DNA from 3 places in the Allobosea sp. 2KB_26 genome. Region 1 is predicted to be linked to each of the others. Evidence: predicted binding sites of a transcription regulator. Region 1 holds the regulator's gene; each other region holds the start of a gene.
What was found. The regulator LexA, encoded in region 1, represses DNA repair genes until DNA is damaged. The targets are predictions, from matches to a motif close to TGTTCNNNNTGTGTTCNG.

Region 1 (6,090 bases):
TCGTCCAGGCAGCGTTGATCGGGCAAGGCATGGCGCTCGGTTTCTGGAAAATCGCCATGCGGCCGGGCAAGCCGATGATGATGGGTCGCCTCGGCCGTATGGTCGCGCTCGGCCTGCCCGGAAACCCCGTCTCGTCCATCGTCTGCGGGCATCTCTTCGTCGTGCCGCTGCTCAGGGCCCTCCTCGGCGTACCGGAACCGGAGCGCGATCTGAGTGAGCCTGCTATCGTCGGAAGAGATTTGCCGGCAAATGATGAGCGGCGGGACTACATGAGGTCGGAACTGATTCTCACCCCGGAGGGATGGCTGGCAACGCCCTTCACCAAGCAGGATTCCTCGATGCTGGCCAGTCTGGCCCGCGCCGACGCGCTACTGATCCGCGAATCATTTGCTGCGCCGGCAAACAAAGGCGACAACTGCCGGATCATCCGCCTACGCTGAGCGTGCTTGCGGAACACAACGCGAACCTGTATGGTGTTCGTGCTTTGTTTCGATTCCGTACGAAGAGCGCTGGCGGGGACCATGCTGACACGCAAACAGTTCGAACTGCTTCGTTTCATCCAGGAACGCCTGCGCGAGACTGGGGTGCCCCCCTCCTTCGACGAGATGAAGGACGCGCTCGATCTGCGCTCCAAGTCCGGTATCCATCGCCTGATCATGGCGCTGGAGGAGCGCGGTTTCATTCGCCGCCTGCCCAATCGGGCCCGGGCGCTCGAGATCATAAAGCTGCCTGAAGGGGCTGGCGGCCCTCAGGCGACGCGCGGACGGTTCAGCCCCTCCGTCGTCCAGGGTGGCCTTGGCAAGGTCCGGCCGATCGCACCGCCCCCGGAAGAGGACGTGCGCTCCACGGTCGCGATTCCGGTCATGGGGCGGATTGCCGCCGGTACACCGATTTCCGCGATCCAGAGCCGCAGCCATAGCGTAGCGCTGCCTGCCGATATGCTTGGCCCCGGTGAACATTTTGCTCTCGAGGTGCGCGGCGACTCGATGGTGGAAGCCGGCATCCTCGACGGTGATACGGTCGTGATCAAACGGCAGGACACGGCCAATACCGGCGATATCATCGTGGCCCTGATCGATGACGAGGAAGCGACGCTGAAGCGGCTGCGCAAGCGCGGCTCCTCGATCGCTCTGGAAGCCGCCAATCCCGCTTATGAAACAAGAGTGCTGGGACCGGACCGCGTCAAAATTCAAGGCCGCCTGGTCAACCTGATGCGGCGCTACTGAAGCCGATCGTGGTCTTCAGCGGCCACGGGCAGCGGGGCCGTTGACGATGATTCCGGCGGCGTAGTGACAGACCGCGCCCGCTTGCGGCTCCAGGGGCGATCAACGCCACCCTGCTCGGATAAATGCGTGCGCCAGCCGCCCTTGTGGCTGACAAGGGCCGTTGCACCATCGCGCGACAATGCCAGGCGGTCGATCAGCCGTGCAGCGCAAGGACTGGTCCAGGGAATCGGCGTGATGACGAGGTCAGCGCGCCTGCAGTCCTCGACGATGGCCAGGCGATCCCGAGCAAAGGCAATGCTTCGTCCATCCTTGCTGCGGACGACACAACCCAGAGTGTCGCAGGCTGCGCCTTCCCGCAGGCTGTTGTCGTCAGGCCGGCGATTATCGCCATCTGCGTTCAGCCATTGTTGCAGCACGAAGCGGCTCGGTTGACCGGCCAGGATCATGCGGTCATCACCCCCGCGGACCAGGATGCCGGAGCCATCACGTTCGATCAGGATATCGGGCCTCTCCGGCTTGGCTGCCACGACCAGTCCCGCGATCAGGGGAACGACGGCCAGAAAGCGCAGCGGTGTCGTCCAGAGCGTGATCCAGAGGAGCGCGGCGGCAAAGCATGCGAGCGCCGCGGTCCCGAACGCAGGAATGACCACTGCGGAGTGGTCGAATCCTGCAACCCAGCGCGCCGATTGCAGCACATAGTCCGAAGCGACTCCCATTAACGCCCAGGCCAGCCAATCCAAACCGAAGGGATAGGCGAGCACGCCGAAGACGGCCGCAGGCATGACGATCAGTGAAACGAACGGCAAGGCGAGCGCGTTGCCGAGCAGGCCGAAGGGGTTGAACGTCTGGAAGTGATAGGCACCGAAGGGGGCGGTTGCTACCGTCGCCAGCAGGGTCGTGACCGTAAGCCCGACGACCGCGATCCAGATCGGACGCAGCGGCCAGGGCAGGTTCGCTGGGGCCTCGGAGTGGCCGCGATCCTCCCAGCGCTCGGCGAAGGCGATCAGAGCCGCAACAGCACCAAAGGACATCTGGAAGCTCGGACCGAGCAGCGCGTCAGGCTCGCGCAGCAGAACGATCATCGCGGCAAGAGCCAGGTTGCGCATGCTGAGCGCCGGGCGATCGACGAGGATCGCACCGAACATGACCAGCGTCATGATCAGCGAGCGGACCGTCGCGACCTCGGCTCCTGAGAAGATGCAATAGGCGGTGGCACCGAGCATCGCGGCAAGGGCGGCGAGTTTCTTCACCGGCCAGCGCAATGCCAGCGTTTCCGACAGCGCCAGCAGGCCACGGACCAGGCCGAAGATCGTGGCGGAGGCCAGCACCATGTGAAGGCCGGAGATCGAGATGATGTGATAGATACCGGCCGCGCGCAGATCGATATTGGTCGCCTCTGTGATGAGGCCACGCTTGCCGGTGACCAGCGACGCTGCCACCGCGCCAGCCTGCCCTCCCCCGATACCGGCGATGCGCTCCGTCAGGGCATTGCGCGCCCGGTCGACCATTGCGCGAAACTGAAGCTCGAGAGGTGGCTGCGAGGGCGGTGGGGCGAGCGTGATCTTTCCCGGAATGGTCCCGACTGCCCCGAGCCCCCGGAAGAAGGCATCGCGGCCGAAATCGTAGCCGCCTGGCCGCACCGGACCGGGCGGTGGCAGGAGGCGCGCGACAGCGGCAATATGATCGCCCGGTGAGACCGAGCCCCCCTTGACGTTGACTCGAACCCGCCGTGGCAGGCGTTCGGGCTCCAGCCCGGCAATGCCGGTCACCAGGACTACAAGGCGCGCGCCAGCGTCACGCGCCTCGACCGATTCGACAAAGCCGGTGAGTTGTCCGACGCGCGTTCGATCGAGCATCGGCGCTGCGATCGTCGCCGTGCGCCAGGCCGCGGCACCAAAGCCGGCGAATATGGCAGCAAGGCCGACGCAAACGAGCATGACTGGGCGCCATGGGCGCGACAGCGCGGCCATCGCAGCGGAAACGCCAAAGCCGGAGAGTGGGACCCAGACGGATGGCTCGCGATCTGCCGCGAAATAGAGCAGGATGCCGCTTCCGATCAGCACCGGCAGCCAGAGAAACAGCCGCCTGCGCCCGGCCTCGATCGCGATGGCGTCCAGGAATCGCGCGCGCCATTCGGCGAGAAGCAACCCAATGGCAGCGGCGTGGAGCCCTCTCTCGGGAATGCGGAACGGTACGGCACGAATACGCGCACCGCGCAGCCGGCTCGGGTCTGGCGGCACCTCGCGCATAAACCGTCCCTCGGGCAGCCGACCGGATGCGATCTTGCGCTTAACGTCGGCCCCATCAGCATGTTACAGGGGCCGCGTCGGTTGTCATGTTCGATTGACGTCTTGTTCCTTTGCCGCTCTGTCGGCCTCATTCCCCGTCCTGCCGGAGCCTGCCTTTCATGAGTGATGCGGTCGTTACGCGCTTCGCGCCGTCTCCAACCGGATTCCTGCATATCGGCGGCGCGCGTACCGCGCTGTTCAACTGGCTCTATGCCCGCCGTCATGGCGGCAAGATGCTGCTGCGCATCGAAGACACCGACCGCGAACGCTCGACCGAACCGGCCATCGCAGCGATTCTCGACGGTCTGTCCTGGCTCGGCCTCGATTGGGACGGCGAGACCGTCTACCAGTTCGCCCGTGCGGCCCGGCATCGCGAGGTCGCCGAGCAGATGCTCGCGGCCGGCAAGGCCTATCATTGCTATGCGACGCCGCAGGAACTCGAGGAGATGCGCGAAAAGGCGCGCGCCGAGGGCCGTCCCATGCGCTATGACGGACGTTGGCGCGATCGCGATCCGGCAACCGCTCCGGCCGGCGTGAAGCCGGTCATCCGCCTGCGCGCGCCGCAGACCGGTGAGACCGTGGTCGAGGACGAGGTGCAGGGCCGCGTCGTATGGCAGAACGAGAATCTCGACGACCTCGTGCTGCTGCGCTCCGACGGCAACCCGACCTATATGCTGGCTGTCGTTGTAGACGACCATGACATGGCGGTGACCCATGTCATCCGTGGCGACGACCATCTCACCAACGCCGCCCGTCAGACCCAAATCTACCAGGCGATGGGCTGGCGCGTGCCAAGCATGTCGCACATCCCGCTGATCCATGGGGCGGACGGCGCGAAGCTCTCCAAGCGCCATGGCGCGCTCGGCGTCGATGCCTATCGCTCCATGGGTTATCTGCCGGTGGCCCTGCGCAACTACCTGCTCCGACTCGGCTGGAGCCATGGCGACCAGGAGATCTTCTCGACCGAAGAGATGGTCTCGCTGTTCAATCTTTCCTCGATCGGCCGGTCGCCGGCACGTTTCGACTACGCCAAGCTGGAGAGCCTGAACGGGCTCTACATGCGCCAGGCCGATGACCGTGACCTGCTCGATGCACTTAAGCAGATCCTCCCAGAGATCGGCCCCGCGCATGGCCTCGGTCCCGAGCTCGATCCGGCTCTCGAAGCCAAGCTGCTTGCTGCGATGCCGGGGCTGAAGGAGCGCGCCAAGACGCTGATCGAGCTACTCGACAGCGCCTCCTATCTTTTTGCGAAGCGCCCGCTCGCGCTCGACCAGAAGGCGGCGACGCTGCTGGATGAAGGTGCCCGCCAGCGCATGCCCAGCTTGGCCGAGAAGCTTGCCGCAGTGAACGACTGGACTCCGGCGCCACTCGAGGCTGCTGTCCGGGCCTTCGCCGAAGAGCAGGCACTCAAGCTCGGACAGGTGGCGCAGCCGCTGCGGGCCGCCCTGACCGGACGCAGTCAGTCACCCGGCCTGTTCGATGTGATGGCGGTGCTCGGCCGCGAGGAAACGCTCGCTCGCCTCAGCGATCAAACGTGATCAAAGGCAGGGCAGCCCCGCCTTTGTGATTGGTTGAACCCCAGGGGCAAATGGGCTAGTGACGCCGCATATGCTGCGGGTGTCCGGAGCGGCGCCCAGTATAAATATTGCTTTAGTATCAGTCGGATGTACCGTCCCGTGCCTGCGATCCCGTCACATGGCCGTTACGCAGAGCTACTCGGATGATGATTGCCGTTCCGGCACCCTTTCGTGCCGGCTCGGATGGAACGAAGATTGATCAGCAGCGAGCCTGAAAGGATCGGTATCGATGAGCGGAACCAACAGCCAGCTGAGTGTGGACGGAAAAACCGTCGACCTGACGGTCAAGACCGGATCGATCGGCCCGTCCGTCATCGATATCAGCAAGCTCTACGCACAAACCGGGATGTTCACCTATGATCCCGGCTTCACCTCGACCGCGAGCTGCGAGTCGGAAATCACTTATATCGACGGCGACGAGGGTGTTCTGCTCCATCGTGGCTACCCGATCGAGCAGCTTGCCGAGCATGGCGACTTTCTCGAGACCTGCTATCTCCTGCTCTACGGCGATCTGCCGACAGCGGCGCAGAAGGCGGATTTCGACTATCGCGTAACGCGCCACACCATGGTGCACGAGCAGATGGCCCGCTTCTTCCAGGGCTTCCGCCGTGACGCGCATCCGATGGCGGTGCTGGTGGCGTCAGTCGGCGCGATGTCGGCCTTCTATCACGACTCGACCGACATCTCGGATCCGCAGCAGCGCATGATCGCGTCGATGCGGATGATCGCCAAGCTGCCGACGCTGGCCGCGATGGCCTACAAGTATACGATCGGCCAGCCTTTCGTGTATCCGCTGAACTCGCTCGACTACACCTCGAATTTCCTGCGCATGTGCTTCGCGGTGCCGGCTGAGGAGTACAAGGTCAACCCGGTGCTGTCGCGCGCACTTGACCGCATCTTCATCCTGCACGCCGATCACGAGCAGAACGCCTCGACCTCGACGGTGCGTCTCGCCGGCTCCTCGGGCGCCAATCCCTTCGCCTGCATCGCGGCCGGCAT
Region 2 (6,090 bases), on a different contig from region 1:
CCAGCTTCGGCTTGCCTGCCGCTCAGGCTCAGAGCATCGAGCCGGGCCGTAGAGAGCTCACCATCAGCGTGCGCGGCTTCGATGCTTTCGAGCCGCGCAATCCCGGCAAGAGCCGCTTCGGTCAGCTCAATTTCCGGGGCGGGCTGGTGTTGCGCGGCGACCATCCGCGCTTCGGCGGATTTTCCGGCCTCTGGCGCTCACGCAACGGCGTCGATCTGGTTGCGATCACCGATAACGGTTTCTGGCTGACGACGAAGACTGTCTCGGAGAAGGGGCGGATCGTGCGCTTCGAGCAGGCCGAACTCGGACCAATCCTCGGCGCTTCCGGGCGCCCGCTGCATCGTTCGCGCTATTTCGATACGGAGAGCCTCACGATCGCCGATGGCGTCGCCTATATCGGCGTCGAGCGGACGCATGACGTCCTGCGTTTCGATTGGTCGCGGGACGGTGTCGAGGCGCGTGCGCGCATCGTCCCGGTCCCGCGCGAGGTGAAGCGCCTGCCGAGCAATCGCGGGCTGGAGGCGATTGGTGTTGTTCCGGCCGGGCAACCGCTTGCGGGCGCGGTCGTTGCCATTGCCGAGCGCTCGGGCGGGGAGGACGAACCGACGCTCGGCGTGATCATCGGGGGGCGGCAGCCCGGCCTGTTTCAGGTACGGCGCCATGGCGGCTTCGACATCACCGATCTGGCCTTCCTGCCCGGCGGCGACATGCTGCTGCTGGAGCGCTGGTACAAGCCTCTGCGTGGTGTCGGCATGCGCATTCGCCGCGTTCCCGGCGCAAGCCTCCGGCCAGGTGCGATGCTCGATGGCCCCTCCCTGATCGAGGCCGATCTCGGCCAGGAAATCGACAATATGGAAGGGCTTTGCGTCCATCAGGAGCAGGGCAAGACGGTTCTGACCCTGATCTCGGACGACAATTTTTCCTTCCTGCAGCGCACCGTGCTGCTGGAGTTCGAGTTGGGGTAAGGGGGCCCGCGTAACGTCATGTTCGCGCTTGCGGCGAGCACGAGTCCTGAATGTGCCGGCGACCAAGCACCGTGAACAGACGATACAGGGCTGACCACTCGCCTTCTATGCAAACGAAAAAAGCGGCCTTTCGGCCGCTTCATTCATTCCGTGAAGAAACCGCGCGCTCAGTTGGTCGCGAGCTTCTTCTCGATGTCACGCTTCAGCGTGAGTGCGCCGGTCGAGAGGTTGCCTGCCGGCTCCTTGACCAGGAAAGCGTCAAGTCCGCCACGGTGATCGACCGTACGCAGGGCGTTCGCCGAGACCCGCAGGCGCACGGAGCGGCCAAGCGCGTCCGAACGGAGCGTGACATTGACGAGGTTCGGCCGGAAGACGGTCTTCGTCTTGCGGTTCGAGTGGCTGACGAGGTGCCCGGTGAGGGTGGCTTTCCCGGTCAGTTCGCAACGGCGAGCCATGATATCGTTCCCTTGGAACCGGTTGTCTCAAACAAAAATGCCGACACGCGACGTGCCGGCCCACGAGCACCGGAAGTCAAATTGAAGTCGCGGGTCTATAGCCAAGCCCGGCTGCGGCGTCAAGGACCGCGACAGATTCCATAGCACGATCGGGGCGGCGGCGGCGTGGCGGCATTGCCACTCGCCAAACTTTGCAAAAGGGGTCACGATTCGGACCGATTCGCAGTGCATGCCGGTGCGAAGCATGCCCGTCCGGAGGAGTTGGATGAAGCCCGCCATCGCGTCGTCCCTGGCCGGACTTGGTCTTGCTGCGCTGGCCCTGGCCTCCGGCATCGGGGCGTCGTCAGCGGCGGCTGCCTCGTTGGAGGCCAAATATGATGTCTCCCTGCTCGGCCTGACGCTCGGCACCGCCCATCTCAGCGGCGGCATCGACGGCAGCAGCTACAAGCTCGATATCGTGGCCAAGATGACGGGTCTGGTCGGCAGTTTCACGGGCGGACGCGGCTCAGGGGCGGCAACCGGCAATCTTCATGGCGGGCGCCTGTCGCCTGCAACCTTCGCTGTTTCGTCGGCGAACTCAAGCGAGAGCCGTACCGTGCGCATGGCCCTCGACGGTGGCACGGTGCAGGCCGTGGATATTGCGCCGCCGATCGACGACAAGCCCGATCGTGTGCCGCTCAACGAGAGCCACAAGCGCAATGTGGTTGATCCGATCAGTGCCTTCCTGATGCCTGTGGAGGGCAAGGGCGGGAACGGTGCCGCCTGTAACCGGACGCTGCCGATCTTCGACGGCGCCGCGCGCTATGACATCAAGCTGAGCTATTCCGGTTCGCGCCAGGTGAAGCTCGAGGGCTATAGCGGCCCGGTCACGATCTGCCAGGCGCGTTATGTGCCGATCGCAGGGCATCGGGCCCTGCGGCCGAGCACCAAGTTCATGACCGAGAATCGCGAGATCAACACCTGGCTCGCCCCCGTCAACGGCACCAATGTGATGGTGCCGATCCGCATCTCGGTGAAGACCATGATCGGGACGGCGGTGATCGAGGCATCGAGCTTCAAGGTCGATCCGACCACCACCACGGCCGCGCGGCAGAACTGAGCGGCTCGGTCGCGCCGGGCTGCTTCTCCCGCATCTCGCCGCGCGCCGGCGCCGCAATTGATCAAATGGCAACCGAGCAGGCGCGCGGCGAGATGTGCCGCCTCGGCAGGAAAACCGGCGCCCCTGGATCGCCGCAGAGCAGCGGTTTTGGATAGGTCGCGGCATGAAGTGCCGCGTGGTTGGACATCTTCGAGCCGGGCTGGCCTTGCCCGCACCGCGCTGGGGCGGTGGTTCACACCGATCCCGCGCTGTTGCGTCGGCAGAAAACATGAGGCTGCCCCTCGTTTCGCCGTGAGCACGACATAAATAGCGCGGAGCACTGTCGGCGCCCGGCCGTTTACGCTGGTCGCGAAAATGAGTGGATCAAGCTCGTGTCACGATTCCAGATATGGTGGTACGCGCGGCCGTCCCCGCGATATCTTGCCGTGAACGAAACCCGATTCTGTCGGAGTCAGCGATTCGGGCTTGCTTCGTTCAGGACTCGTTCCGCAGCTTAATTTCGGCGCTCCAGCTTGTGCCAAGGTAGGACGCTTTCCTCGGTGTCTGCTACCGGCAAGGGCCCAAAGGAAACGATCGGTCGCGTCTTGATTTCAGCACGCTCTCTTCCGCCCTCGGTTCGTGCGCAGGGTGTCACAGCAGTTCTCGGGCCCACCAATACCGGTAAGACGCATCTGGCGATCGAGCGGATGGTGGCGCACCCGACCGGAATGATTGGCCTGCCGCTGCGCCTGCTGGCGCGCGAGGTCTATGGTCGCGTGGTCGATAAGGTCGGCCCCGAGGCGGTGGCGCTGGTCACCGGCGAGGAAAAGATCAAGCCGCAGCGGCCCCGCTTCTGGGTCTGCACCGTTGAGGCCATGCCGCGCGATCTCGCCGTTGATTTCGTCGCGATTGACGAGATCCAGCTCGCTGCCGATCTCGATCGCGGTCATGTCTTCACCGACCGCCTGCTGAACCGCCGCGGCCGGGCCGAGACGATGCTGATCGGCGCGGGTACCATGAAGCCGCTGATCGAGCAGCTCATTCCCGGCGTGAACGTCGTCACGCGCCCACGCCTGTCGCAACTCACATTTGCCGGCGACAAGAAGATCACCCGCCTGCCACGACGCAGTGCGATCGTCGCTTTCTCCGTCGAGGAGGTTTATGCGATCGCCGAACTGATCCGTCGGCAGAAGGGCGGGGCGGCCGTGGTGCTCGGCGCGCTCTCGCCGCGCACGCGCAATGCCCAGGTTGAGATCTACCAGTCGGGCGACGTCGATTATCTCGTTGCGACCGACGCGATCGGCATGGGTCTCAATCTCGATGTCGATCACATCGCCTTCGCGTCGGACCGGAAATTCGACGGTCATCATTTCCGCAAGCTGAACCCCGCGGAGTTCGGCCAGGTTGCCGGGCGCGCCGGCCGCCATCTGCGCGACGGCACCTTTGGCACGAGCGGGCGTTGTCCGCCCTTTGACGCCGAACTGGTCGAGGCGATCGAGAATCACCGTTTTGAATCGGTGCGGCAGCTGCAATGGCGCAATTCCGATCTCGATCTGCGCTCCGTCGACGGGCTGATCGCCAGCCTGAACGTCCAGCCAACGGAGCAGGGGCTGACCCGTGCGCTAATCGCGGAGGACATGACGACGCTGGAGGTTCTGGCCCGCGATGCCGATGTCAGGCCGCTGGCGCAGGGCCGTGCAGCAGTCGAGCGGCTCTGGGAGGTGTGTGGCCTGCCGGATTATCGCAAGATCGCGCCGATGCAGCATGCTGATCTCGCCACCACGCTGTATCTTCGCCTGATGCGCCACGGACGGCTCGATCCGGACTGGTATCGTGCCCAACTCGATGCGCTTGACCGGACCGATGGCGAGATCGACACGCTGTCAGCCCGCATTGCGCAGGTCCGAACTTGGACCTATGTCGCAAACCGTCCTGACTGGTTACCTGATCCAGAGCATTGGCAGGGGGTGGCGCGTCTTGTAGAGGACAAACTGTCGGACGCTTTGCACGAGCGGCTAGCCAGCCGTTTCGTCGATCGGCGCACGAGCGTGCTGATGCGTCGTTTGCGGGAGAATGCAATGTTGGAGGCTGAGGTCACCACGACGGGCGACGTGCTCGTCGAGGGACAGCATGTCGGGATGCTTCAGGGATTTCGCTTCACGGCGGATCCCAAGGCTGGCGGGCCCGAGGCGAAAGCCTTGAACATGGCCGCGATGAAGGCGCTTGCCAGCGAGATCGAGGCGCGCGCCGCGCGTGTCGTACTCGCGGCTGATGATGCCTTCGTGCTTTCGCATGACGGGCTGGTGCGCTGGATCGGTGAGCCGGTCGCGCGGCTTGTCGCCGGCGACAAGGTTCTGGAGCCGCGCCTGCGCTTGCTGGTCGAGGAGCACCTGACCGGACCGGCGCGTGAGCAGGTCGACGCGCGCCTCACTCTCTGGCTGAAGAACCACATCGCCCGTCTGCTTGGTGCGTTGCAGTTGCTCGAGAATGCCGAGAATGTCACCGGCATCGCGCGCGGCATCGCCTATCAGGCCGGGGAGTCGCTGGGCGTGCTGGAGCGCGCCAAGGTTGGCGAGGAGATGAAGACGCTGGATCAGGAGGGCCGCGCGGCACTCCGTCAGCTCGGCATCCGCTTCGGAGCCTTTCATCTATACGTCCCCGCCCTGCTGAAGCCGGCGCCGCGCGCGCTGGCGGCCCAGCTCTGGGCGCTGAAGCATGGCGGACCCGATACGTCTGGCCTCGACGATATTGCCCATCTCGCAGCCTCGGGCCGGACATCCTTTGCCGTCGACAAGGCGGTGCCGAAGGGCCTCTATCGCGCTGCCGGCTATCGCGTCTGCGGCGAGCGCGCCGTGCGTGTCGATATCCTCGAGCGGCTTGCTGACCTGATCCGGCCAGCTATCGCCTATCGCCCGGGCCTGACCCAGGGCCAGCCGCCCACCGGCGCGGCCGATCAGGACGGTTTTGTCGTGACCGGTGCCATGACCTCGCTGGTCGGTTGTGCGGGCGAGGATTTCGCCTCGATCCTGCGCTCCCTCGGCTATGTCTCGGCCAAGCGTCCGGGACCGGCGATCACAGTGCCGCTGGCGCAGCCACCGGTCGCGGCTGCCGCTCCGGTCGCTGAGGCACCGACGGCGGACACAACGGACGTTCCAGCTGGGCACGAGGCCGTTGCGACGGTCGGGGCCGATGAGGCCGGCGCCGGTGTTGTCGACGAGCCCATGGCTACCGCTGACATCGAGACCGCCGAGGCTGCCTCGCTGGAGGCTGCCGCGCCTGAAACGGCCGACGCCCCGATTGCGGTGGAGACCGAGCTCGAGCAGGCCGCGCATCCGGTGCCAGCCGATGCCATGTCTGCTCTGCCGGCACCTGCCGACGAGACACCTGTGTCCGAGACACTGGCCCTTGAGACCGTTGCGTCGGAGACCGTTGCCTCCGAGGCTGCAGCTGACGTCGTTGCTGCGACCGAGGTGCAGGAAATCGAGGTCTGGCGGCCGCATCGTCACCAGGGCGGGCGCAGGCCGGAGCATGCCGGGCGCGGTCGCCGCGATGGCGCTCAGGGCGAGCGTCAGCCTGGCGCAGGCCGTGGTGA
Region 3 (6,090 bases), on a different contig from region 1:
CTGGCGGAGGAAGTCCGGCTCGAGCCCGCCCTCAATGGTCGCGATACCGTCGGCTGGTATCGAATTCGCGTTTCCCCCGTGCGCCGCGAGGGCAAGGCCGCCATGCTCTGGAGCGTCTCCGACGTGACGCCCGAGCGTGAGCGCCAGGAGAACGCCTTCCAGGAACTCCAGCACGCGATCGATTATCTCGATCACGCACCGGCTGGCTTCCTCTCGATCGACGCCGATGGCGAGGTGCCCTATATCAATGCCACGCTCTCGGGCTGGCTCGACTATGACCTCGCCCGCTTCGGCTCGGGCGGACTGCATCTCGACGACATCGCAACCTCGAACGCGGCTGCCCTGATCCAGGCTATTCGCGGTCAGCCCGGCGATGTCCGCGTCGAGGTCCTCGATGTCGATCTGCGCCGGCGCAATGGCACGACCCTGCCAGTCAGGCTGCATCATCAGGTCGCCTTCGGCAGCGATAGCCGCGCTGGCCCCTCTCGCACCCTCGTACTTAACCGGACGACCGGCGAAGCTGGATCCGACGGGCGCAGCGATGCCGAAGTGCGCTTTGCCCGCTTCTTCCACTCGACGCCGATGGCGATCGCCACCGTTGACCGCAACGGTGCGATCCTGCGCTCCAACGCCGCCTTCACCCGACTGACGCAGCAGGGCCGCCAGCCCGCTATGATCCAGGATCTCGTCGCGCCGGGCAGTCTTGACGAGGCGCTCGCGGCGACGATGGCCGGCAGCAGCGACATCGCCCCGCTCGATGCCAACCTCTCGGGCGAGGACGGACGCTCCGCCAAACTTTATCTCTCTCCGGTCGCAGCGACCGAGGACAGTGATGGTGAGCGCGCCATCGTCTATGCGCTGGAGACCACCTCCGAGCGCAAGCTCAAGGACAATATCGACCAGGCCCAAAAGATGCAGGCCGTCGGCCAGCTCGCCGGCGGCATCGCGCACGATTTCAACAACGTGCTCCAGGTCATCATCAACGCGTCCGAGTTCCTGCTCGCCAGCCACAAGCCGACCGATCCGTCCTTCCCCGACATCATGCAGATCAAGCAGAACGCCTACCGGGCGGCCTCGCTGGTCCGGCAGTTGCTCGCCTTCTCGCGCCGCCAGACGCTGCGCCCACAGGTGCTCGAACTCGGCGATGTACTCTCCGATCTCTCGCTGATGCTGAAGCGCGTCGTCGCTGACAAGGTCTCGCTCGACATTCGCCAGGGCCGCGACCTCTGGCCGGTCAAGGCCGATCTCGGTCAGCTCGAACAGGTCATCGTCAATCTCGCGGTCAATGCGCGCGATGCCATGCAGGACGGCGGCAAGCTGCAGGTCCGCACACGCAATGTCGCTGCGGAGGAATGCGCCGGCTTTAGCCACCAGGCCTTGCCTGCTGCCGACTATGTCATGCTCGAAGTCGAAGACAGCGGCACCGGCATCCCGGCCGAACATCTCGACAAGATCTTCGAGCCCTTCTTCACCACCAAGGAGGTCGGCAAGGGCACGGGCCTCGGCCTTTCCATGGTCTACGGCATCGTCAAGCAGACCGGTGGCTTCGTCTTCGTCGATTCGACCGTCGGCAAGGGCACGACCTTCCGCATCTTCCTGCCGCGTCACGTGCCGACGGAAGAGGAGATCGCCGCCGACAACGCCGTCAAGGAGGCGCCCAAGAAAGTCGCAGCCGATCATACCGGCGCCGGCGTCATCCTGCTGGTCGAGGACGAGGACGCGGTGCGGGCCCTCAATGCCCGCATGCTGATCTCGCGCGGCTATACCGTGCACGAAGCGGCCTCGGGCGTGGAGGCGCTCGATATCTTCCTCAAGCATGACGGCAAGATCGACCTCGTCGTTTCCGACGTGGTCATGCCTGAAATGGATGGGCCAACCCTGCTTGGCGAGCTGCGCCAGCGCAACCCGGCCACCAAGGTCGTCTTCGTTTCCGGCTATGCGGAAGAGGCCTTCCGCAAGAACCTGCCGGAAGGCGAGCAATTCCACTTCCTGCCCAAGCCCTTCACGATGAAGCAGCTGGTCGAGACGGTGAAGGCGGCGATGAGCTGAGGCGCGAGGCTGCGCAGATAGCGAGGCGCAGCGTCCTCGAACGATGCGGACAGCGCGATGTCGGATAGGAATTCACGCAGATACCTGGTCCTGCTTCTCGTCCAGACCCTCTGCGCGATCGTCGTGCTCTCCAATATGCGGGGCATTTTCCTCCTGCTGATCGACAATATCGGAACGGTTGTCACCGCCTCCCTCGGCGGTGCGTCGCAGATGATGCTTGCGGTCGTGATCGGCCAGGCCTGCTACTGGTGGCGCTTGCGCCATGTGACCATCCCGGCCAGCTATCGCGGCCTGGTGATCGGCCACTTGGTCTCGTTCGCCGCCAGGATCGGCTTCATCTTCGGCGGCGCTCTGTTCTCGCTCTATTATCTGCGGCACGTCCCGGTACTCGATCTTGGCTATCTCGATCTGAGCTGGCGCGGCGCGCTCCTGATCGCCGTCATCTTCGCGCTCTACTGCTACACGCTGGAGCTCGAGCGGCTCGGCAACGCGATGCAGGTCCGGGCCATGCAGGCGAAGGGCGACAGCCGGATTTGAACAGCCGTGCGTGGAGGCGATGAACGAGAACAAAAAAAGAACTTGAAGACAAGAACAAACCATGACCATATTTGCTCACGGCGCACATTGAGAAGTGATCGCGCCCCTGCCATAAGGAGCGCACGTTGTGAATCAGGCAAATCTCCGGCTCGTGGAAGGCTCTTCGATGGACAAGGCTAAGGCGCTTGATGCGGCGCTCTCGCAGATCGAACGGGCTTTCGGCAAGGGCTCGATCATGCGCCTGGGCAAGAACCAGCAGGCGATCGAGATCGAGACCATCTCGACCGGCTCGCTCGGGCTCGATATCGCGCTCGGCGTCGGCGGGCTCCCCAGGGGCCGCGTCATAGAGATTTACGGACCTGAATCCTCCGGCAAGACCACGCTTGCGCTGCACACCATTGCCGAGGCCCAGAAGAAGGGTGGCGTTTGCGCCTTCGTCGATGCCGAGCACGCACTCGACCCGGTCTATGCCCGCAAGCTTGGCGTCAATCTCGACGATCTCCTGATCTCGCAGCCAGATACCGGCGAGCAGGCGCTCGAGATCACCGACACCCTGGTTCGCTCCGGCGCCATCGACGTGCTGGTCGTCGACTCCGTTGCGGCCCTTACGCCCCGTGCCGAAATCGAAGGCGAGATGGGTGATGTCCAGCCCGGCCTCCAGGCGCGCCTGATGAGCCAGGCCTTGCGCAAGCTCACCGCGTCGATCTCGCGCTCGAACTGCATGGTCATCTTCATCAACCAGATCCGCATGAAGATCGGCGTGATGTATGGCTCGCCCGAGACCACGACCGGTGGCAACGCCCTGAAATTCTACGCCTCGGTGCGCCTCGACATTCGCCGCGTCTCGACGCTGAAGGAGCGCGATGAGGCCACCGGCAACCAGGTCCGCGTCAAGGTCGTGAAGAACAAGGTGGCGCCGCCCTTCAAGCAGGTCGAGTTCGACATCATGTTCGGCGAGGGCATCTCGAAGGTTGGCGAACTGATCGACCTCGGCGTCAAGGCCGGGATGGTCGAGAAGGCCGGAGCCTGGTTCTCCTTCGACAGCCAGCGCCTCGGCCAGGGGCGGGAGAACGCCAAATCCTTCCTCAAGGCCAATCCGGACGTCGCGGCGCGCATCGAGGCCACGATCCGGCAGAACTCCGGCCTCGTTGCCGATCGCATTCTCGATGAGGCGACACCGACCGACGATGATCTCGACGAGGGCGACGCCTGAGCCTCATCTCCGCGTCAGCGGCAGGGTATTTTCGTCGGGCGGCCTTTCGGGGCCGCCCGTTTCTTTTATGTGCCAAGGCCTTGTCACGGGATTTCTGGACAGGCGCAAAGCCGCTGACTAGAACCGATCCCCAACAGCAGGCCCGCCCGGCCACCCATCCTGAAGCAGAGTTCGAATTGCGATGAGCGGCGTCAACGAAATCAGGTCCACCTTCCTCGATTATTTCAAGGCGAACGGCCATGAGGTGGTGCCGTCGAGCCCGCTCGTGCCGCGCAATGACCCGACGCTGATGTTCGCCAATTCAGGCATGGTGCAGTTCAAGAACGTCTTCACCGGACAGGAAAAGCGCTCCTACCAGCGCGCCACGTCAGCGCAGAAATGCGTGCGTGCCGGCGGCAAGCACAACGACCTCGACAATGTCGGCTACACTGCGCGTCACCACACCTTCTTCGAGATGCTGGGGAACTTCTCCTTCGGCGACTATTTCAAGGAACAGGCGATCACCCACGCCTGGACGCTGGTCACGCGCGAATTCGGCCTGCCCAAGGAAAAGCTGACCGTCACGGTCTATTCCGAGGATGACGAGGCGCACGCGCTCTGGAAGAAGATCGCCGGGCTTTCGGATTCGAAGATCATCCGGATCCCGACCTCGGACAATTTCTGGCGCATGGGCGACACCGGCCCCTGCGGCCCCTGCTCCGAGATCTTCTACGACCATGGCGACCATATCCCCGGCGGCCCTCCCGGCTCGCCCGATGAGGACGGCGACCGCTTCATCGAGATCTGGAACCTCGTGTTCATGCAGTATGAGGAGGCCGCTGGCGGCATCCGCACCAATCTGCCGCGCCCGTCGATCGACACCGGCATGGGGCTGGAGCGTGTCGCCGCGGTGCTCCAGGGCACGCACGACAATTACGAGATCGACCTCTTCGCGACCCTGATCCGCGCCATCGCAGATATGACATCGGTCTCGTCGGACGGGCCGATGAAGGCGAGCCACCGTGTCATCGCCGACCACCTGCGCTGCTCTGCCTTCCTGATCGCCGACGGCGTTCTGCCCTCGAACGAAGGCCGCGGCTATGTCCTGCGCCGCATCATGCGTCGCGGCATGCGCCATGCCCAGTTGCTCGGCGCCAAGGAGCCGTTGCTTCACCGGCTCGTGCCGGTCCTGACCCGAGAAATGGGCCAGGCCTATCCCGAGCTGCTGCGAGCAGAGGCGCTGATCACCGAGACCCTGAAGCTCGAGGAGACGCGTTTCCGCACCACACTGGCGCGCGGCCTCTCGATCCTCGACGATGCTGCCAAGGATCTCGGCGCCGGCCAGAAGCTGAAGGGCGACGTCGCCTTTACGCTTTACGATACCTATGGCTTCCCGCTCGATCTGACTCAGGATGCGCTCCGGGCCCGCGATATCGGCGTCGATCTCGACGGGTTCGACGCGGCGATGCAGCAGCAGAAGGCGAAGGCGCGCGCCGCCTGGTCCGGCACCGGCGAGGCTGCGACGGAAAAGCTCTGGTTCCCGCTGCGTGACCGCGTCGGCGCCACCGAGTTCCTCGGCTACGACACCGAAACGGCCGAGGGCGTCGTCACCGGGTTGATCCGCGACAATGCGGAAGTCGAGAGCCTGAAGGCCGGCGAGACCGGCTTCGTCCTGCTCAACCAGACTCCGTTCTATGGCGAGTCCGGCGGCCAGGTTGGCGATACCGGCACGATCACCGGGGCGGGCTTCTCCGCACAGGTTTTGGATGTGCAGAAGAAGCTCGGCGACATCTTCGCCCACGCCGTCAGGGTCACTTCGGGCGAAATCAAGCTCGGCGCGCCTGCTGAGCTGACGGTCGATCATGCTCGCCGGAGCACGATTCGCGCCAACCACTCCGCGACCCACCTGCTGCACGAGGCGCTCCGGCTCGTCCTTGGCGATCATGTCGCCCAGAAGGGCTCGCTGGTCTCGCCCGAGCGGCTGCGCTTCGACTTCTCGCACCCCAAGCCGATCTCAGAGGCCGAACTGGCCCAGGTCGAGGATATCGCCAACGCCGCCGTGCTGCGGAACGAGCCGGTGGCGACCCATCTGATGAGCGTCGACGAAGCCATCGCTTCGGGCGCCCGCGCCTTGTTCGGTGAAAAATACGGCGATGAGGTCCGTGTCGTCTCGATGGGGACGACCGAGGCCGGCAAGGCTTTCTCGGTCGAGCTCTGCGGTGGCACCCATGTTTCGCGCACCGGAGATATCGGCATCGTCAGCATCGCAGGCGAAAGCGCGGTGGCCGCTGGCGTGCGACGTCTCGAGGCAG

Region 2: a site for LexA is predicted at 2,991-3,008, ahead of AB4099_RS07555 (helicase-related protein). Genes of this name have one in related genera too.
Region 3: a site for LexA is predicted at 2,612-2,629, ahead of recA (recombinase RecA). Genes of this name have one in related genera too.

What each region holds. Positions count from the first base shown of each region.
Region 1 covers NZ_JBFRHE010000012.1:86,180-92,269, forward strand. The annotation lists gene AB4099_RS25905 (molybdopterin molybdotransferase MoeA) at 1-440, shown strand, start outside; gene lexA (transcriptional repressor LexA) at 522-1,226, shown strand; gene AB4099_RS25915 (ComEC/Rec2 family competence protein) at 1,220-3,475, opposite strand; gene gltX (glutamate--tRNA ligase) at 3,634-5,052, shown strand; gene gltA (citrate synthase) at 5,321-6,090, shown strand, end outside.
Region 2 covers NZ_JBFRHE010000001.1:1,555,227-1,561,316, reverse strand. The annotation lists gene AB4099_RS07570 (esterase-like activity of phytase family protein) at 1-965, shown strand, start outside; gene rpmB (50S ribosomal protein L28) at 1,133-1,420, opposite strand; gene AB4099_RS07560 (DUF3108 domain-containing protein) at 1,686-2,519, shown strand; gene AB4099_RS07555 (helicase-related protein) at 3,107-6,090, shown strand, end outside.
Region 3 covers NZ_JBFRHE010000001.1:161,082-167,171, forward strand. The annotation lists gene cckA (cell cycle histidine kinase CckA) at 1-2,049, shown strand, start outside; gene AB4099_RS00835 (hypothetical protein) at 2,107-2,586, shown strand; gene recA (recombinase RecA) at 2,753-3,799, shown strand; gene alaS (alanine--tRNA ligase) at 3,981-6,090, shown strand, end outside.